Regions from separate parts of the Cobetia sp. UIB-001 genome, predicted to be linked through region 4. Evidence: predicted binding sites of a transcription regulator. Region 4 holds the regulator's gene; each other region holds the start of a gene.

Region 1 (2,205 bases), 880 kb from region 4:
CCGGAAGATCTGGTCGCTCTGAACGTGGAAGCCGCGGCCATGGCCCGGGTGCCGCTGGCGGGCACCAACTGGGTGCCGGGCCAGGGCGGTTACTGATGGCACGATCTTTGTTGTGCGTGTGCCATTGTGCATGGCTGCCATTGCGCATGATTGTCATGGCAAAGATGCAGAGAATTTTGTCAGCAAGTTCGCCGCAATGTTGTCCAGGAAAGCTGTCGCAATGACAAGAACTCTGCTCCGGTTGATGTAGAAAGATTTGACCTGATTACATCGAGTCATTAGAGCGCCTCACCTCTTCGGTGAGGCGCTTTGTTTTGTGCTGAGTCCAGTCAAGGAATCCGGCCAATATCATGCAAGAGAAAGCGCGTCAGAATGCTGATGATGGAGAAGCCCGTAGTGTCGTTATGATTGAAAGGTCGTGATTTTCACAAGGCAGAATTTTTCCATTCTTTCAGGATCTTGTGGTTATTTCATGAGAAAGATGTCAGGCGTAGAGGTTGGCTTGTGGGGTGAGATTGAATCAGGTCAATAATGGTGAATACAAGCCGTTTCTCCTGAGCTAAGTGTTCTGTTTTGGTGCGCGAATGTCTCGATTGATTGTTCATATATGAAGCGGGGTTTTCAGGCGATTTTGTCGGGTATGTGGGGTAATGATTTTGCCGTCAATGGCACGAAATATGCTCAAGAAATGGAGTGGTAGTCGGATGCACGTCATCGTCAAGACGGCGGCATTACAACAAGGACAATTTCTCAGAGCAGGGTCGTGTCATGAAAAGCCCGCAATCATCCTCTGTCACTGCCGGGATTCGAAGTCGGCAACACTATCCACGCATCGAGGCGCTGCCCGATGCCCAACGCTATCTGGTGGCGTGCCAGTCTCCCGAGAGCCTGCCAGGCACTGGTGAGGCGGCGGGCAACGCCCGTCAGCAGCTGCAGATGCATTGTCAGCTGATCAGTACGCTGCTCGATCAGCTCGGCAGCCGCGAGGTGGGAGGCGCCGTGCAATCCGCCCCGGCAACAGAGGCGTTGCCCACGGGCCCCGCCGACAACGCCCGTCTGCATCGCTGGTACGACGTCGATGACCGCCCGAAGGCCTGCGACGCACTGGTCGGCGCCATCAGCGAGATCGGTGTCGCGGGGTGTCTGGTCATCATCGGCAGTGAGCATTTCGTGTGGCAGGTCGCCAATCTGGCTCAGCAGCAGGGGCTGCTGCTGGATGACATGCTGATGTTGCCGGTCGCTGCCCTGGGGCGGCATGTGTTCTGCGTGCACTGTCAGCAGGTCAGTGAGCATGTCATCCACTCGCCGGCAGCCTGTGATGGCTGCGGTTTGATGCTGGAAGTGCGTGATCATTTTTCCAAGCGTCTCGGCGCCTACATGGGCGTGCGAATCGATGCGGAAGCCCCGGGAGAGATTCCCCCACAGGAGGAGGTGGCACCATGTCTCGCTTCATGAAGGCGCGGGTCGCCGCGGTCGATCAGCTCAGCAGCAGCGTGCGCCGTCTCACTCTGGTGCCTGCCGATGAGGCTTCCCCCTTCACGCCGTTCTCGCCGGGCAGTCATGTGGTGCTGGGCATCCCGGGAGAGGGGCGGGTGTGTCGCAACGCCTACTCATTGATCAGTCCGCCGGATGATCCCTCGCATTACTGCATCGCTGTGCGTCGTCAGCCGGTCTCGCGTGGTGGCTCCGAAGCCATCCATTCCCGCGTGCAGGTCGGTGACGAGCTGGAACTCAGCCCGCCGGCCAACCTGTTTCTGCCGCACTGGCAGGCGCGCCACCACCTGATGCTGGCAGGCGGCATCGGCATCACGCCGTTTCTCTCCTACCTGCCGGAGCTTGAGCGGCGTGGCGCCAGCTGGGAGCTGCACCTGCGCAGCCAGGACCTCGACGTCGCCCGCTTCCCGGAGGCCGCGCCCTATCTGGCGAGTGGCAACATCACTCAGCATCGCCTCGAACGCCCGAATCTGAAGGCCTTGCTGGCGCGTCAGCCCGCCGGCACGCACGTCTATCTCTGCGGCCCGCAGGCCATGATCGATGCCGTGAAGGACGCGGCGCGCGAGCTGCACTGGAGTCTCGCGCGCATCCACCATGAGGTCTTTGCCGCCCCGGAACCGGGAACTCCCTTCACAGCCGTGGCACGTACAAGCGGCGTGGAAGTGGCGGTCGGCGCCCAGGAGTCGATGCTGGAAGCGCTGGAGCGCAGCG
Region 2 (2,205 bases), 930 kb from region 4:
CGCCGTACCAGCGCCAGCGCTTCATCGACATCGAACGGCTTGGGCAGGTATTCGAAGGCGCCGCCCTGATAGGAGGCCACGGCGCTGTCGAGGTCGGAATGCGCCGTCATCACGATGACGGGCAGGTCCGGGTACTTCTCGCGCACGCGCGCCATCAGGTCCAAACCATCGGTTCCGGGCATGCGGATATCGGTGATCAGGACATCCGGGCACTGACGCATGATGCTGGCTTCGGCCTGATCGGCACGCTCGAAGGTTTCCACCTCGAGGTCGGGTTGTGCCAGAGCGCGCTCCAGCACCCAGCGAATGGCACGGTCGTCATCGACGATACAGACGCGGGCAGTCTCGCTCATGTGTGATCTCCAGAAGTGCCGGCTAGCGGAATGAGTAAACGGAATTCGGTATGGCCGGGGCGCGAGTCACACTCGATCAGCCCCTGATGCTGGTGCAGGATGCCCTGGGCGATCGACAGCCCGAGCCCTGAGCCTTCGGCGCGCCCCGAGACCATCGGGTAGAACAGCGTCTCGCGCAGGCTCTCCGGTATGCCGGGGCCGTTGTCGATGATCGCCAGCTCGCAGACCAGCCGGTGGCGCTCATGGCCCAGCGTGAACTGCCGGCGAGCGCGGGTCCGCAGCGTGATCTCGTAGGGAGCGGCGTCAGGCTGCGGTGAATCGGGCTGTGGCTGCTCATTGAGGGCCTGGGTGGCATTGCGCGCGATGTTGAGCACCGCCTGGATCAACTGACCTTCGTCGCCGATCACCTCCGGCAGGCTCGGGTCGTAGTCGGCGCTCAAGGTGATGGCGCTGCCTTCCGCCTGCAGCAAGGCCCGCACCCGCTCGGTCACCGCATGCACATTGACCGGCGCCTGCAGCGGTGGCCGGTTCGGCCCGAGCATGCGATCGACCAGATCACGCAGGCGGTCCACCTCCTCGATGATGATGCGCGTGAACTCCACCATCTGCGGTTCGGGCAGGTCACGTTCGAGCAGCTGGGCGGCGCCACGAATGCCGCCGAGTGGATTCTTGACCTCATGCGCCAGACCACGCGTCAGCACCTTGACCGCCTCCTGGCGGGCGATCAGCGCTTCTTCGCGCGAGATCTGCATCAGGCGGTCACGCGGTTCTATCTCGACCAGCAGTTCATTGGCGCTGATGGGCGTCGCGGTGAAATCCACCGTCAGCGCTTCATTGGCCGCGTTGATGATCTCGGCCTCACGCTGGGTGTAGGGGTGCTGTTCCTCCAGCGCCTTGCGCAGCACATTGATCAGGGTGTCATCCAGCCCGGTCATGTTGTCGGGCGTACTGCCCTTCACACGCACCAGACTCACCGCCAGCAGCGTCTCCGCGGCGGGATTCATCCAGACCATCTGCAGCTGTGAGTCCAGCACCACCACGGCAGTGTTCAGGTGTTCGAGCAGTCGTTGATGCATGGGTTTGTTCGCCATCTGCAGTACGTCTCCCTGTTCTGCAATAACCGCGCCAGTCTGGTGCAGGCACCGAGAACACGGCGTCCGATGCTGTGCAACCATTTCTGGCCCCTCATATTGGCACCAAAATGGTGCAGGCGAAAAATCGCGCTCGAATCCGCGTTGCTTCACTTCACCGCCAGGCGGCCCGAAATCGACTGGCCCGGACACGAAAAAGCCGCCCGAAGGCGGCCTGTCAGCGAAGGAGAAACGCACGAAGCAAAAGGCCGCCCAGACGCTGCTAGCCACCGCCAGCATTGGCAGGATTGTTGGGGTTGCGAGGCAGATTGACGCTGGCGCGCTGCACATAGACCACCTTCGGCTCACTGGTCTGGCGCACGCGGCCGGTGGAATCCAGTAGCTCCGCCTGGATGACATGCTTGCCACGCTCCAGCGCCGGCACCATGAAGACGGTGCTGTGCATGGCGGATTGAGACGGCGCACCGTCCACGGTCACGCGCACCTTGTCTTCCGGGCGCAGCTTGGGCTCGATCCCCAGGCGCACCGCCAGATTGCCCGCCTGCCCGGTCTGCAGCGTCTCCTCGTTGGACGGGCTCTGGATGGTGAAGGTGGTATAGCCACGGAAGGCCACATCCACCGCAGGCGCCCGGGTGCGGGTGCTCTCGCTGGATGAGGAAGAAGTCACGCGCGACGGCGTGCTGCGCCGCGGCGGCAGGGATTCCGTCGACGGCACCACGCTGAGCGGCGTCAGCTGCACCTTGCTGCCGCCCGCAGGCTGA
Region 3 (2,205 bases), 930 kb from region 4:
AGCGGAACGGTTGCGGGCAGAGTAGGCCAGCATGACCGGCGCTTCGAAGCCCGGCACCAGACGCTTGTAGGAGTTGGTGGACGCATTGGTGAAGGCGTTCAGGGCACGAGCGTGCTTGATGATGCCGCCAATGTAGTAGAGGGCCATTTCGGACAGACCCGCGTACTCGTCACCGGCGAACTGGTTGTCGCCATCCTTCCAGAAGGACTGGTGAACGTGCATGCCGGAACCGTTGTCACCGACCAGCGGCTTGGGCATGAAGGTCGCGGACTTGCCGTAGGCGTGAGCCACGTTGTGGATCACGTACTTGAGTTCCTGAACCTCATCGGCCTTCTTGACCAGGGTGTTGAACTTGACGCCGATCTCGTTCTGGCCGGCGTTCGCCACTTCGTGGTGGTGAACTTCGACTTCCTGACCGATGGCTTCCAGGGTGTTGCACATGGCAGCACGGATATCGTGGAAGCTGTCGATCGGCGGGACCGGGAAGTAGCCGCCCTTCAGACGCGGACGGTGACCCAGGTTGCCGCCTTCCGGCGTGGAATCGGTCGCCCAGGCACCTTCTTCGGAAGAGATCTTGAACATGGAACCGTTCATCTCGTTCTTCCAGTGCACTTCGTCGAAGATGAAGAATTCCGGCTCCGGACCGAAGAAGGCGGTGTCGCCCAGACCGGTGGACTTCAGGAATTCCTCGGCACGCTTGGCGACGGAACGCGGATCGCGCTCATAGCCCTGCATGGTGGCCGGCTCGATGACGTCGCAACGCAGCACCAGGGTGGTGTCTTCGGTGAACGGGTCGAGGAAGGCAGTGCCGTCGTCCGGCATCAGGATCATGTCGGATTCGTTGATGCCCTTCCAACCTTCGATGGAGGAACCATCGAACATCTGGCCGTTCTCGAAGAATTCCTCATCCACTGTACGCGCCGGGATGGAGACGTGCTGCTCCTTGCCCTTGGTGTCGGTGAAGCGCAGATCAACCCACTTGACTTCGTGTTCTTCAATCAGGGCAAGTGTCTTCTCAGCCATGGTAATTCTCCGATGGAGCCGGCGGCTCTGGTTACAGTTGGTGTCAGCGTTGTCTGGGGTTATTGCTCTATTTTGTAAGCCTTTTCTCTCATGGTCGGCGTCGTTATGCCAGCCATCAGACAGGATGCTCTAACAATGCAGCGAGCGTGCCAGAATGGCGCACGCCGCATCGCTCATTTCAGTAAGCTCATGAATATGCTGAAAAAAAACATCACCATCTTCATGCATGCAGCACGAAAACCCGACCAAAGATGGGCCGACAAGGTGCAAAAATTCTTGCCGCGCAGTGCAGATTCATCATTTGAGTGCACCAAAAAACGCCATTGCTCCACATTGGTGCAAAGTGCTGAATCCCGGGAATTTTTCCGCTCACACCCGATGATCACGTCAGCATCACATTGCGGTCATTTCTTCCTTTCATCCTCATGTTTGCCTCGACTCACAAGTTTTTTTCATCCGCGACAAGGGCGCGGAAAAGACTTGAGAGACAACCATTTGGGCACTTCAGGCCAATTGAAGGCACTCGCTGACTCGCCTCGTGAATGCACGATGCTGGCAGGAGGCATGCCATGCCCCCTATAATGCGCCCCAAATCACAAGCGCCCGGTACGCGAGCGCCCATTTTCCGCACAGGTTCCCGTCGTGATCGAGAAACTTCGCAACATAGCCATCATCGCCCACGTTGACCACGGTAAAACTACCCTGGTCGACAAGCTCCTGAGTCAGTCTGGCACCCTGGACCGCAAGGCCGAGGGTCAGGAACGCATCATGGATTCCAACGACCAGGAAAAAGAGCGCGGCATCACCATTCTCGCGAAGAACACCGCGATCCAGTGGAACGACTACCACATCAACATCGTGGATACCCCTGGGCACGCTGACTTCGGTGGCGAAGTCGAGCGCGTGATGTCCATGGTCGATTCCGTGCTGCTGCTGGTCGATGCCGTCGATGGCCCGATGCCGCAGACTCGCTTCGTGACCCAGAAGGCATTCGCCCAGGGCCTGAAGCCGATCGTCGTCGTCAACAAGATCGACCGTCCGGGCTCTCGTCCTGACTGGGTCGTTGACCAGATCTTCGATCTGTTCGACAACCTGGGCGCGACTGACGAGCAGCTCGACTTCCCGATCATCTACTGCTCTGCCCTCAACGGCATTGCCGGTATGGATCCGGAAGACCTGAAA
Region 4 (2,205 bases):
CGTCTACCTGGGCCACGAGTTCACGCTCTAGGGTCAGCGCCTGCGCTGAGTCCTCGCGAGGTAAAAGCTTCGAAAGCCGCTGCGTGATTTTATCGCGTAGCGGCTTTTTCATGTCTGACATCAGACGCATGCATGACGTCCATACCACCTTGGTGGAAACATGGCATGCAAGTTGCTTGAATATTCACGGCAACCACTTGTCAGTGCCCCGAGTCACGGTATAGCGTAGTAAGCACGTTCCTTTGCCGTGAATTGACTGACTCCATGAAACCCACCCTGCAACTCCGCCTCGGCACCTCGCTGACCATGACGCCGCAGCTCCAGCAAGCGATCCAGCTGCTGCAGCTGTCGACGCTCGACCTGCGTCAGGAGATTCAGCAAGCCCTCGAGTCCAACCCCATGTTGGAGCTCGACGAGGACTACGAGTCGCTGGATGTCGTCGAGACACAGGATTCGAGCGAGATCTCCACTGCCGACTCCTCGAGCGAGATTCCCGAGGAATACCCCCTCGACAGTGACTGGTCGGACCTCTACCAGGACCACGCCGGTAGCCTGACCAGCTCCGGCAGTGGCAGCGGGAGTGAAGAAGGGCCGGACTTCGATCGCAATACCAGCGTCGAGAGCCTGCAGGACCACCTGCGCTGGCAGCTGGCGATGACCGACCTCGATGGCCGTGAACGCCAGATGGCGGAGAGCCTGATCGATGCCGTCGACGGTGCCGGCTATCTGAGCCTGTCACTCGACGAGCTGGTCGATGGCCTGCGCGGCCAGGGCCTGCCCGGCCTCAAGGCCTCCGAGCTCGAGCAGGTATTGCTGCGTCTGCAACAGTTCGACCCGACCGGCGTCTTCGCCCGTGATCTGCGCGAATGCCTGCTGCTGCAACTGGCACTGTTGCCGGATGATCTGCCGCTGCTGGCGCAGGCGCGCCGCCTGGTACGTCAATTCCTCGAGGCACTGGGCAACGATGACCGCAAGCTGCTCAAGCGCCGCCTGAGCCTTGACGATGACGAGCTGGATCACGTCATCCGCCTGGTACGCGCGCTCGATCCGCGTCCGGCATCCGCCTGGGGCGAGCCCGCCAGCGATTACGTGATCCCTGATCTGCTGGTGCGCCATACCCGCCATGGCTGGCAGGTCGAGCTCAACCCGGAAGCGCTGCCCAAGCTGCGCATCCAGCCGGAATACGCCGCGCTGATCAAGCGTGCCGACAAGTCCGCCGACAACACCTTCCTCAAGGACAACCTGCAGGAAGCGCGCTGGCTGATGAAGAGCCTGTCATCGCGCAATGACACCCTGCTCAAGGTCGGCCGCGAGATCATGGCGCGTCAGATCGACTTCCTCGAGCAAGGCGAGGAAGGGATGAAGCCGTTGATTCTGGCCAACATCGCCGAAGTGGTCGAGATGCACGAATCGACCATCTCGCGGGTCACGACCCAGAAGTACATCCACACCCCGCGCGGCGTCTTCGAGCTCAAGTTCTTCTTCTCGAGCCAGGTCGGTGGCAGCGGCAGTGGCGACGCCCACTCAAGCACCGCCATTCGTGCCCGCATCCGCAAGCTGATCGCGGAAGAGCCGGCCCGCAAGCCTCTCTCTGACTCGCGCCTGGTCGATCTGCTTGCCAGCGATGGCATCGAGGTCGCACGTCGTACCGTGGCCAAGTACCGCGAAGCGATGGGCATTCCGTCCTCAAGCGAGCGCAAGCGTCTGGCCTGACGCGTCACCTGCGGCTGCCATGCCCTGCTTTCACCTCCACAATGGCAGCCGCCACCAACCTCAAGCGTTGGATTTTCCGCTCATCAGCCTCTGACTTCGCGAGTAGCGGTACGCCTGTCGCGCGCTCTGTCATCCCGTCAACCGCTCGTCAATTGCCCGTCATGGCCCATGACAGCGCGCAGAATGACGGCAAAAAACCGCCGTTCCGGCAGCGTCATTTACCGTCAATCGCATGTTTTTAAAGTCACTTTTGCGCGTATTGCACCTGGATGACACCCGAAGAACCTCCCGGAACGCCGCTTGTCCCACGCAATCGAAGCGCCTGAAAGGCGACGTACATGCAGGGATTGGCGACGAAAACCCGCCTTCTTGCGCGTCTTTCACGCACCACCCACCAGACGTGCCCTTGAAGTCCACTCCGTTACCCCTCACTGAGTTGAAGACAAGCACTGAGCCACGATGCAGCGCAGCGTTGATCTTTGCGCAAAGCTT

Evidence for each region. The regulator sigma-54, encoded in region 4, starts transcription at its own class of promoters, with help from an activator protein. The targets are predictions, from matches to a motif close to TGGCACNNNNNTTGCTNT.
Region 1: a site for sigma-54 is predicted at 667-684, ahead of HA399_RS07195 (dimethylamine monooxygenase subunit DmmA family protein). Genes of this name have one in related genera too.
Region 2: a site for sigma-54 is predicted at 1,464-1,481, ahead of glnL (nitrogen regulation protein NR(II)). Genes of this name have one in related genera too.
Region 3: a site for sigma-54 is predicted at 1,158-1,175, ahead of glnA (glutamate--ammonia ligase). Genes of this name have one in related genera too.

What each region holds. Positions count from the first base shown of each region.
Region 1 is NZ_CP058244.1:1,699,767-1,701,971, forward strand. Features, by position in the region: gene HA399_RS07190 (FMN-binding glutamate synthase family protein) at 1-96, shown strand, start outside; gene HA399_RS07195 (dimethylamine monooxygenase subunit DmmA family protein) at 769-1,455, shown strand; gene HA399_RS07200 (PDR/VanB family oxidoreductase) at 1,440-2,205, shown strand, end outside.
Region 2 is NZ_CP058244.1:4,063,586-4,065,790, forward strand. Features, by position in the region: gene ntrC (nitrogen regulation protein NR(I)) at 1-353, opposite strand, end outside; gene glnL (nitrogen regulation protein NR(II)) at 350-1,444, opposite strand; gene HA399_RS16855 (DUF4124 domain-containing protein) at 1,707-2,205, opposite strand, start outside.
Region 3 is NZ_CP058244.1:4,066,786-4,068,990, forward strand. Features, by position in the region: gene glnA (glutamate--ammonia ligase) at 1-1,023, opposite strand, end outside; gene typA (translational GTPase TypA) at 1,666-2,205, shown strand, end outside.
Region 4 is NZ_CP058244.1:819,916-822,120, reverse strand. Features, by position in the region: gene lptB (LPS export ABC transporter ATP-binding protein) at 1-31, shown strand, start outside; gene HA399_RS03450 (RNA polymerase factor sigma-54) at 265-1,713, shown strand.